3 regions of the Citrobacter pasteurii genome follow, and region 2 is predicted to be linked to each of the others. Evidence: predicted binding sites of a transcription regulator. Region 2 holds the regulator's gene; each other region holds the start of a gene.
The links. The regulator CRP, encoded in region 2, controls carbon source genes, mostly activating them, when cyclic AMP is high. The targets are predictions, from matches to a motif close to ATGTGANNNNNNTCACAT.
Positions count from the first base shown of each region.

Region 1 (3,284 bases), 400 kb from region 2:
ACTGATAATAAGCAATCATTGTCTGCGATTACCCTCGCGGCCATTGGGGTTGTCTACGGTGATATTGGTACCAGCCCACTTTATACGCTTCGTGAATGTTTGTCCGGGCAGTTTGGTTTTGGCGTTGAACGTGATGCCGTGTTTGGTTTTCTCTCGCTGATTTTCTGGCTGCTGATTCTGGTTGTTTCCGTTAAGTATCTGTCATTTGTTATGCGTGCTGATAACGCCGGGGAAGGCGGGATCCTGACGTTGATGTCGTTAGCCGGGCGTAATACGTCGGCGCGAACGACCTCGATGCTGGTAATTATGGGATTGATTGGCGGCAGCTTTTTCTATGGCGAGGTGGTGATTACGCCAGCGATTTCGGTGATGTCGGCGATTGAAGGTCTGGAGATTATTGCTCCACAACTGGACACCTGGATTGTTCCTCTCTCTATTATCGTACTTACCCTGCTGTTTTTGATTCAAAAACACGGTACCGGCATGGTCGGTAAGCTGTTTGCGCCGATTATGCTGATATGGTTCCTGGTACTTGCCGTGCTGGGTGCTCGCAGCATTATTGCAAATCCGGAAGTGTTGCATGCCCTAAATCCGTATTGGGCTGTGCATTTCTTCCTGGAATTCAAAACGCTGTCCTTTATTGCGCTGGGCGCGGTGGTGCTGTCGATTACCGGTGTTGAAGCGCTGTATGCGGATATGGGCCACTTCGGTAAGTTACCGATTCGCCTGGCATGGTTCTCCGTCGTATTGCCTTCGCTGGTGTTGAATTATTTTGGTCAGGGGGCATTGCTGTTAAAGCATCCCGAAGCGATTAAAAACCCGTTCTTCCTGCTGGCACCGGACTGGGCGCTGATTCCGCTGCTGATCCTTGCCGCTCTGGCAACGGTTATCGCCTCTCAGGCGGTTATCTCCGGCGTATTCTCACTGACGCGCCAGGCTGTGCGTCTGGGTTATTTATCGCCGATGCGGATTATCCATACCTCAGAAATGGAATCGGGTCAGATCTATATTCCTTTCGTAAACTGGATGCTTTATTTCGCCGTGGTTATCGTGATCGTGAGCTTTGAGCACTCCAGTAATCTGGCTGCTGCGTATGGTATTGCGGTAACGGGAACGATGGTACTGACGTCCATTCTGTCGACCACCGTGGCGCGGCAAAACTGGCACTGGAATAAATACTTCGTCTTCCTGATTCTGGTGGCGTTCTTGTGCGTTGATATTCCGTTGTTCTCCGCGAACCTCGATAAACTGATTTCCGGTGGTTGGCTGCCTCTGACGCTGGGTCTGGTGATGTTCACTATTATGACGACCTGGAAAAGCGAACGCTTCCGTCTGCTGCGTCGCATGCATGAGCACGGCAACTCTCTGGAGGCGATGATTGCCTCGCTGGAGAAATCCCCACCGGTACGCGTGCCGGGAACAGCGGTGTATATGTCCCGTGCGTTGAACGTTATCCCGTTTGCGCTGCTGCATAATCTCAAACACAACAAAGTGTTGCATGAACGCGTTATTCTACTGACGCTGCGTACGGAAGATGCGCCCTATGTACACAATGTACGTAGAGTGCAGATTGAGCAATTGTCGCCTACCTTCTGGCGCGTGGTGGCCAGCTACGGTTGGCGTGAAACGCCAAACGTTGAAGAAGTATTCCACCGCTGCGGTCTGGAAGGCTTAAGCTGTCGGATGATGGAAACCTCCTTCTTTATGTCGCACGAGTCGTTGATTGTCGGCAAGCGGCCATGGTATCTGCGCCTGCGCGGCAAGTTGTATCTGCTGCTACAGCGCAATGCGCTGCGCGCGCCGGACCAGTTTGAAATCCCACCGAACCGGGTTATTGAACTCGGTACGCAGGTCGAGATTTAATGTTGTTAACGCCCTCTTTCATCGTGAAAGGGGGCGTTTTGTTTGACCCCTCTCAGTTTTCTTTTCATCTCATGATAATCCTTGCGAAACGTTTCGATGGTGATCACATTTTCGTAACGTCGCGGTGGTTTTCTGTCCACTCTTCGAACTACACTTATCTTCAGCGAAACGTTTCGCTAGTGGGGAAAGAAAATGAAGAAAGGCACGGTACTCAACTCTGAAATTTCATCGGTGATCTCCCGTCTGGGGCATACCGATACGCTGGTGGTGTGTGATGCAGGTTTACCCATCCCGAACAGCACAACGCGTATCGATATGGCATTAACCCAGGGCGTACCTTCTTTTATGCAGGTATTGGATGTGGTTACACGTGAAATGCAGGTCGAGGCGGCCATTCTCGCGTCGGAAATTAAACAACATAATCCGCAACTCCACGAAACGTTGCTCAGTCACATTGAGCAACTGCAACAACACCAGGGAAACACCATAGAAATTCGTTACACCACGCATGAACAATTCAAAAAACAAACCGCAGACAGTCAGGCGGTAATTCGCAGCGGAGAATGTTCTCCGTATGCGAATATCATTCTCTGTGCTGGCGTCACGTTCTGAGGCCATCATGAACGCATTACTGCAACTCAAAGGGATCGATAAAGCGTTCCCGGGCGTAAAAGCGCTATCCGGCGCCGCGCTGAATGTTTACCCAGGCCGCGTAATGGCGCTGGTGGGCGAAAACGGCGCGGGCAAATCCACCATGATGAAGGTGCTGACCGGAATCTACACCCGTGATGCCGGTTCCTTATTGTGGCTGGGTAAAGAGACCACCTTTAACGGCCCGAAATCCTCCCAGGAAGCCGGAATCGGTATCATCCACCAGGAGCTGAACCTGATCCCGCAACTCACTATTGCCGAGAACATTTTTCTCGGTCGCGAGTTTGTGAATCGCTTTGGCAAAATTAACTGGAAAAAGATGTACGCCGAAGCCGATCTGCTGCTCGCCAAACTCAATCTGCGCTTTAAAAGCGACAGGCTGGTCGGTGAGCTGTCGATTGGCGATCAGCAGATGGTCGAAATTGCCAAAGTGCTGAGCTTTGAATCGAAGGTCATCATTATGGATGAACCGACGGATGCCCTCACCGACACCGAAACCGAATCCCTGTTCCGCGTCATCCGCGAACTGAAATCCCAGGGTCGCGGCATTGTCTATATTTCTCACCGCATGAAAGAGATCTTCGAGATTTGCGATGACGTAACCGTCTTTCGCGACGGGCAGTTTATTGCCGAGCGTGAAGTCGCATCGCTTACCGAAGACTCGCTGATTGAAATGATGGTGGGACGTAAGCTGGAAGATCAGTACCCGCGTCTGGAAAAAGCGCCGGGTGATATTCGCCTGAAGGTCGATAATCTGTGCGGCCCTGGCG
Region 1 is NZ_CP077262.1:260,696-263,979, reverse strand. Features, by position in the region: gene kup (low affinity potassium transporter Kup) at 1-1,863, shown strand, start outside; gene rbsD (D-ribose pyranase) at 2,056-2,475, shown strand; gene rbsA (ribose ABC transporter ATP-binding protein RbsA) at 2,483-3,284, shown strand, end outside.
Region 1: rbsD (D-ribose pyranase) is a predicted target of CRP. The motif match lies at 1,955-1,972, and genes of this name have one in related genera.

Region 2 (3,284 bases):
GTGGTGCCGATCGTCAACCTGGAGTGGATCCAGAAGCTGACCCGCGATACCAGCGAGCGTGGACACTCGCGCGAAGCGGTGATGGATTCGGTGGTGCGCTCAATGGACGATTACATCAATTACATCACGCCACAGTTTTCCCGTACGCATATCAACTTCCAGCGCGTACCGACCGTCGACACCTCTAATCCCTTTGCCGCCAAGAGCATTCCGTCACTCGATGAAAGCTTTGTCGTGATTCATTTTCGTAATCTGGAAGGGATCGACTTCCCGTGGCTACTGGCGATGCTGCAGGGCTCATTCATTTCGCATATCAATACGTTGGTCGTACCGGGCGGAAAAATGGGTCTGGCGATGGAATTGATTATGCTGCCGCTGGTCCAGCGCCTGATGGAAGGCAAAAAGATAGAGTGATATGTGGAAAGCGCCCGATGGCGCTTCGCTTATCGGGCCTACGACTCAACATCACCCTGTAGGCCGGATAAGGCAACGCCGCCATCCGGCATCAGCAATTACGCGGCAACCACTTCATAGGAATGGGTGATATTCACCGCCTTTTCCAGCATCAGCGCCACGGAGCAATATTTTTCCGCCGAAAGATCTACCGCACGCGCGACGGAAGCATCTTTCAGGTCGCGACCCGTTACGATGAAATGCAGGTTAATGTGGGTAAACAGACGCGGCGCTTCTTCACGACGCTCAGAGGTGAGCTTCACTTCGCAGTTGGTGACATCCTGACGACCCTTTTGCAGGATCGACACCACATCAATGGCGCTACACCCCCCTGCCGCCATTAACACCATCTCCATCGGACTCGGCGCTTTATCACCAGAGTTACCGTCCATCAAAATTTGGTGGCCTGAGGCGGACTCACCGAGGAAGGTTAGCCCCTCAACCCACTTTACACGCGCTTGCATATTTCGTAACTCCAATGTTTCAATTTTCCTGACAGATTACGCGTACATAACAATTCTCGCAACGGAAGGCGACCTGCGTCATGCTGAAGCGAGACACCAGGAGACACACGGCGAAAGCTATGCTAAAACAGTCAGGATGCTACAGTAATACATTGACGTACTGCATGTATGCAGAGGACATCACATTACAGGCCGTCGCACGTATTGACAGCCCCCTTCCCAGGTAGCGGGAAGCACATTTTTGCAAACCCAGAGACAGGTTGTTTTTTGGCTCTGGAGACAGCTTATAACAGAGGATAACCGCGCATGGTGCTTGGCAAACCGCAAACAGACCCGACTCTCGAATGGTTCTTGTCTCATTGCCATATTCATAAGTACCCATCGAAGAGCACGCTGATTCACCAGGGTGAAAAAGCGGAAACGTTGTATTACATCGTTAAAGGCTCAGTGGCAGTGCTGATCAAAGATGAAGAAGGGAAAGAAATGATCCTCTCTTATCTGAATCAGGGCGATTTTATTGGTGAATTAGGCCTCTTCGAAGAAGGCCAGGAACGTAGCGCCTGGGTACGTGCCAAAACCGCATGTGAAGTCGCTGAAATTTCCTACAAAAAATTTCGCCAATTAATCCAGGTCAACCCAGATATTCTGATGCGTCTGTCTTCTCAGATGGCTCGTCGTCTGCAGGTAACGTCTGAAAAAGTAGGCAACCTTGCCTTCCTCGACGTAACTGGTCGTATCGCCCAGACTCTGCTGAATCTGGCGAAACAGCCTGACGCAATGACTCACCCGGACGGCATGCAGATTAAAATCACCCGTCAGGAAATTGGCCAGATCGTTGGCTGTTCCCGTGAAACCGTTGGTCGTATCCTGAAAATGCTGGAAGATCAGAATCTGATCTCCGCGCATGGTAAGACCATCGTCGTCTACGGCACGCGTTAATCCCATCGACATGGCGTGTTACGTAGTAATGCGCCATTTTTGTTTGCTCCGATGTGGCGAAGACTGATTTATCACCCCGAGATCAACTACGCACTACGACAGACGCTGGTGCTATGTTTACCTGTGGCTGTCGGTCTGATCATCGGTCAGCTTCATCTGGGGCTCTTATTCTCCCTCGTCCCTGCCTGCTGCAATATTGCCGGTCTTGATACCCCGCATAAGCGCTTTTTCAAACGTTTGGTTATAGGCGCGTCGCTGTTTGCCGGCTGCAGCCTGATTATGCAGTTACTGCTGGCACAGACTATACCGCTGCCGCTGATCCTCACCGGCCTGACGCTGATTCTCGGTGTGACCGCCGAGCTAAGCCCGTTACATGCGCGACTTCTGCCCGCCTCGCTGATCGCGGCGATTTTCACACTGAGTCTGGCCGGCAACATGCCCGTCTGGGAGCCACTGCTGATCTATGCGCTGGGGACAGTATGGTACGGCCTGTTCAACTGGTTCTGGTTCTGGATGTGGCGCGAGCAGCCGCTGCGCGAATCGCTCAGTTTGTTGTACCGCGAATTAGCCGATTACTGTGAGGCCAAGTACAGCCTGCTGACCCAGCATGCCGATCCCGAAAAAGCGCTGCCTCCCCTACTGGTACGCCAACAAAAAGCGGTGGATTTGATTACCCAGTGCTATCAGCAAATGCATATGCTGTCGGCACATCGCAACAACGATTATAAGCGCCTGCTACGTGCCTTTCAGGAGGCGCTCGATCTACAGGAACATATTTCCGTTAGCCTCCACCAGCCGGAAGAGGTGCAAAAGCTGGTCGAACGTAGCCACGCCGAACAGGTGATTCGCTGGAATGCGCGCACCGTCGCCGAACGCCTTCGCGTTCTGGCTGATGACATTTTGTATCACCGCTTGCCGACGCGTTTTTCAATGGATAAACAAATTGGCACGCTGGAAAAAATCGCCAACCAGCATCCGGACAATCCGGTAGGACAATTTTGCTACTGGCACTTCAGCCGTATTGCCCGCGTGCTACGCACCCAGCGCCCGCTGTATGCACGGGATTTAATGGCTGACAAGCAGCGTCGGCTGCCGCTGATCCCTGCCCTGAAAAGCTATCTGTCGTTGAAATCCCCGGCGCTGCGTAATGCCGGACGCATCAGCGTCATGTTGAGCATTGCCAGCCTGATGGGCAGCGCCTTACACCTGCCCAAACCCTACTGGATTTTGATGACAATCCTGTTCGTCACGCAAAATGGCTACGGGGCAACCCGGGTGCGTATTTTACACCGCTCGGTGGGCACGCTTGTCGGCCTGGTGATTGCAGGTGTTACGCTGCACTTTCATATTCAGGAAGGTTACACGCTGGCAGGCATGCTGCTGATAACCCTGGTGAGTTATCTGACCATCCGCAAAAACTACGGCTGG
Region 2 is NZ_CP077262.1:659,180-662,463, reverse strand. Features, by position in the region: gene I6L54_RS03170 (phosphoribulokinase) at 1-414, shown strand, start outside; gene I6L54_RS03165 (OsmC family protein) at 513-917, opposite strand; gene crp (cAMP-activated global transcriptional regulator CRP) at 1,224-1,856, shown strand; gene I6L54_RS03155 (YccS/YhfK family putative transporter) at 1,908-3,284, shown strand, end outside.

Region 3 (3,284 bases), 1.2 Mb from region 2:
GCAGGCTAGCGAACACCGGGCGCAACTGCGCAGGAATACGGTCCATTGATGGCAGGCTGCTGCGGTAATCACCGTCGAAGTCAACTTTTACTTCCGAACGGTAGGTGAAACCGTAACGGTTATCTTTATCCACTTCATAAAGAATACCGGCGTTCCAGCCGAAGCCCCATTCGTCACCCTTCAGGCGCGCAATCTGCGTATCTGCCGGGTATTGTGCGGCCAGTGCGGGAGGAACCCGGCCACCAGAGCCTGCAACGATCTGCTGCGGCAGATCGCCCGCATAACGCTCAAGCTTCGCTTTGGCATAGACGGCGTTAAAACCGAGGCCGAAGCTAAAATGATTATTCAGACGGTAGGCGCCGCTCAGGTTTAAGTTCAGCGTTTCCAGATCGGTTTTTCCGCCCATCGAGCCGGCTGCATAATTATTGTTAAACTCCGTTGCCAGACCATAATTAGAGGTAACTGACGCCCCCCAACCAAACTGATCGTTAATCGGGGCAACAAAGTGCACGTTCGGTATCCAGGCGGTTGGGGCGATATTATCCTGGCTGGCGTCATTACCAATGCGCGAACGCCCGGAAATATCGACATCCGGGTCAACGAAAATCGCACCCGCAGAGAAAGTAGGGCGATCAAACATCATGATCAACGCGGGGTTACGACTGGCGTTACCAGCATCATCTGCAATAGCGCCTTCACCCGAATATGCCCGGCCAAGGCCAGAGGAAGAAAATTCGTTTAACTGAAAGCCTGCAGACCAGGCCTGTGTGGAGATAATTGCCACTGCGACTGCGAGAGCAGACTTTGTAAACAGGGTTTTCTGGCTCATGACCATAACCTCATAGATTTATTTTTATACAAACTATGTTACATGCCGTAACAGGAGCGCGAAGTGTAGGGTCTGAGGTACCACATAGAAATCAGACCAGTGGCGAGAGTATAGGTCTGACCAGCCAGAATGTTGCAAGTATGTTTATAAATATTTTCAATTCTGATCTAAGAAACGCGATCCAGCTGGCAAAATTGCGGGTGTACGCACTCACCTGTTTGGGCGATTTTTGTTTTAGATCATTTTTAAGTGTGATTTCTGTCACTTATCTCATTTCGCACAATTAACGACTGGAGAGGCGAATAATGGGAGCGTAAAATGTCCCTATCGTTTATCTGGCACCTCGGGTGCGAATACAGAGGAAATCTACAATGAGTAAATGCAGTGCTGATGAAACCCCGGTTTGCTGCTGTATGGATGTTGGCACCATCATGGACAACTCCGATTGCACCGCTTCCTACAGCCGCGTGTTCGCGAATCGCGCAGAGGCAGAAGAAACGCTGGCCGCTCTGACTGAGAAGGCACGTAGCGTGGAATCTGAACCTTGCAAAATCACCCCGACTTTCACTGAAGAGTCAGAGGGTGTGCGTCTGGATATCGATTTTGTTTTTGCCTGTGAAGCTGAAACGCTGATTTTCCAGCTGGGCCTGCGTTAATCCCTTCTGCTCATGCCCTTGCCACCTGGTGGCAAGGGCATTTTCGTAACAGTCAGTGACTATTCACTGTGTCATAGCTCTCACTTTCTTTTCTCCCCGCTTGGCTAAATGTAAAAAATTGGTTAAGACTGTGATCAGGTCAGACCACTTATTATTATTTTTTACAGGGGAGTGTTATGAGTCAGGCTTTACCGCTGGTTACCCGCCAGGGCGACCGTATCGCCATCGTGAGCGGATTGCGTACGCCATTTGCTCGTCAGGCTACCGCGTTTCATGGCATTCCCGCCGTTGATTTGGGAAAAATGGTTGTTGGTGAATTGCTGGCCCGCAGCGAAATACCTGCTGATGTGATTGAACAGCTGGTTTTTGGCCAGGTGGTGCAAATGCCGGAAGCCCCCAACATTGCCCGGGAAATCGTTCTGGGAACCGGGATGAATGTGCATACAGATGCTTACAGCGTAAGCCGGGCTTGTGCAACCAGCTTTCAGGCCGTGGCGAATGTCGCTGAAAGCCTGATGGTCGGTACTATTCGAGCTGGGATTGCCGGTGGCGCAGACTCCTCTTCCGTTCTGCCTATTGGCGTCAGCAAAAAGCTGGCGCGAGTACTGGTGGATGTCAATAAAGCCCGCACAACCGGGCAACGTCTGAAGCTCTTTGCCCGGCTACGCTTGCGCGACCTGATGCCTGTGCCACCTGCAGTGGCTGAATATTCCACCGGTTTACGCATGGGAGATACCGCCGAGCAAATGGCTAAAACTTATGGCATCACGCGTGAGCAGCAGGATGCGCTGGCGCACCGTTCTCATCAGCGAGCAGCTCAGGCGTGGGCTGAAGGAAAACTGGCAGATGAGGTGATGACGACCTACATCCCCCCCTTTAAAGATCCTTTTTCAGAAGATAACAATATTCGTGGTAACTCTACGCTGGCGGATTACGCCAAACTGCGTCCGGCATTTGACAGAAAACACGGTACCGTTACCGCGGCCAACAGCACCCCGCTGACGGATGGCGCAGCCGCCGTGATTATGATGACGGAGTCGCGCGCGAAAGAACTGGGGCTGGTGCCGCTGGGATACCTGCGTAGTTTTGCCTTCACCGGCATCGATGTCTGGCAGGACATGCTGCTGGGGCCGGCGTGGTCGACACCGCTTGCCCTGGAGCGCGCAGGGTTAACCATGGCGGATTTAACGCTTATTGATATGCATGAAGCCTTTGCCGCACAAACGCTGGCGAACCTCCAGTTGCTGGGCAGCGAGCGTTTTGCCCGCGAAGTGCTTGGGCGCTCCCACGCCACTGGCGAAGTCGATGACAGTAAATTTAACGTGCTGGGTGGCTCAATTGCCTATGGGCACCCATTCGCCGCCACCGGTGCACGCATGATCACTCAAACCCTCCATGAACTACGCCGTCGTGGCGGTGGGTTTGGTTTAGTGACAGCCTGTGCGGCGGGTGGTCTGGGTGCGGCAATGGTTCTGGAGGCAGAATAATGGAAATGACATCGGCTTTTACGCTCAACGTGCGTCTGGATAACGTCGCCGTTGTCTCCATTGATGTGCCCGGCGAGAAAATGAATACCCTGAAAGCGGAGTTCGCTTCCCAGGTTCGGGCCATTCTGAAACAAATTCGCGACAACAAAGCATTGCGCGGCGTGGTGTTTATTTCGGCGAAACCCGATAACTTTATCGCCGGGGCGGATATCAACATGATTGGTAGTTGTCGCAGCGCACAGGAAGCTGAAACGCTGGCCCGTCAGGGGCAGCAGATCATGGCGGAAATTAATGCATTGCCGATCCCGGTTG
Region 3 is NZ_CP077262.1:1,852,573-1,855,856, forward strand. Features, by position in the region: gene fadL (long-chain fatty acid transporter FadL) at 1-829, opposite strand, end outside; gene I6L54_RS08950 (YfcZ/YiiS family protein) at 1,201-1,485, shown strand; gene fadI (acetyl-CoA C-acyltransferase FadI) at 1,662-2,972, shown strand; gene fadJ (fatty acid oxidation complex subunit alpha FadJ) at 2,972-3,284, shown strand, end outside.
Region 3: I6L54_RS08950 (YfcZ/YiiS family protein) is a predicted target of CRP. The motif match lies at 1,079-1,096, and genes of this name have one in related genera.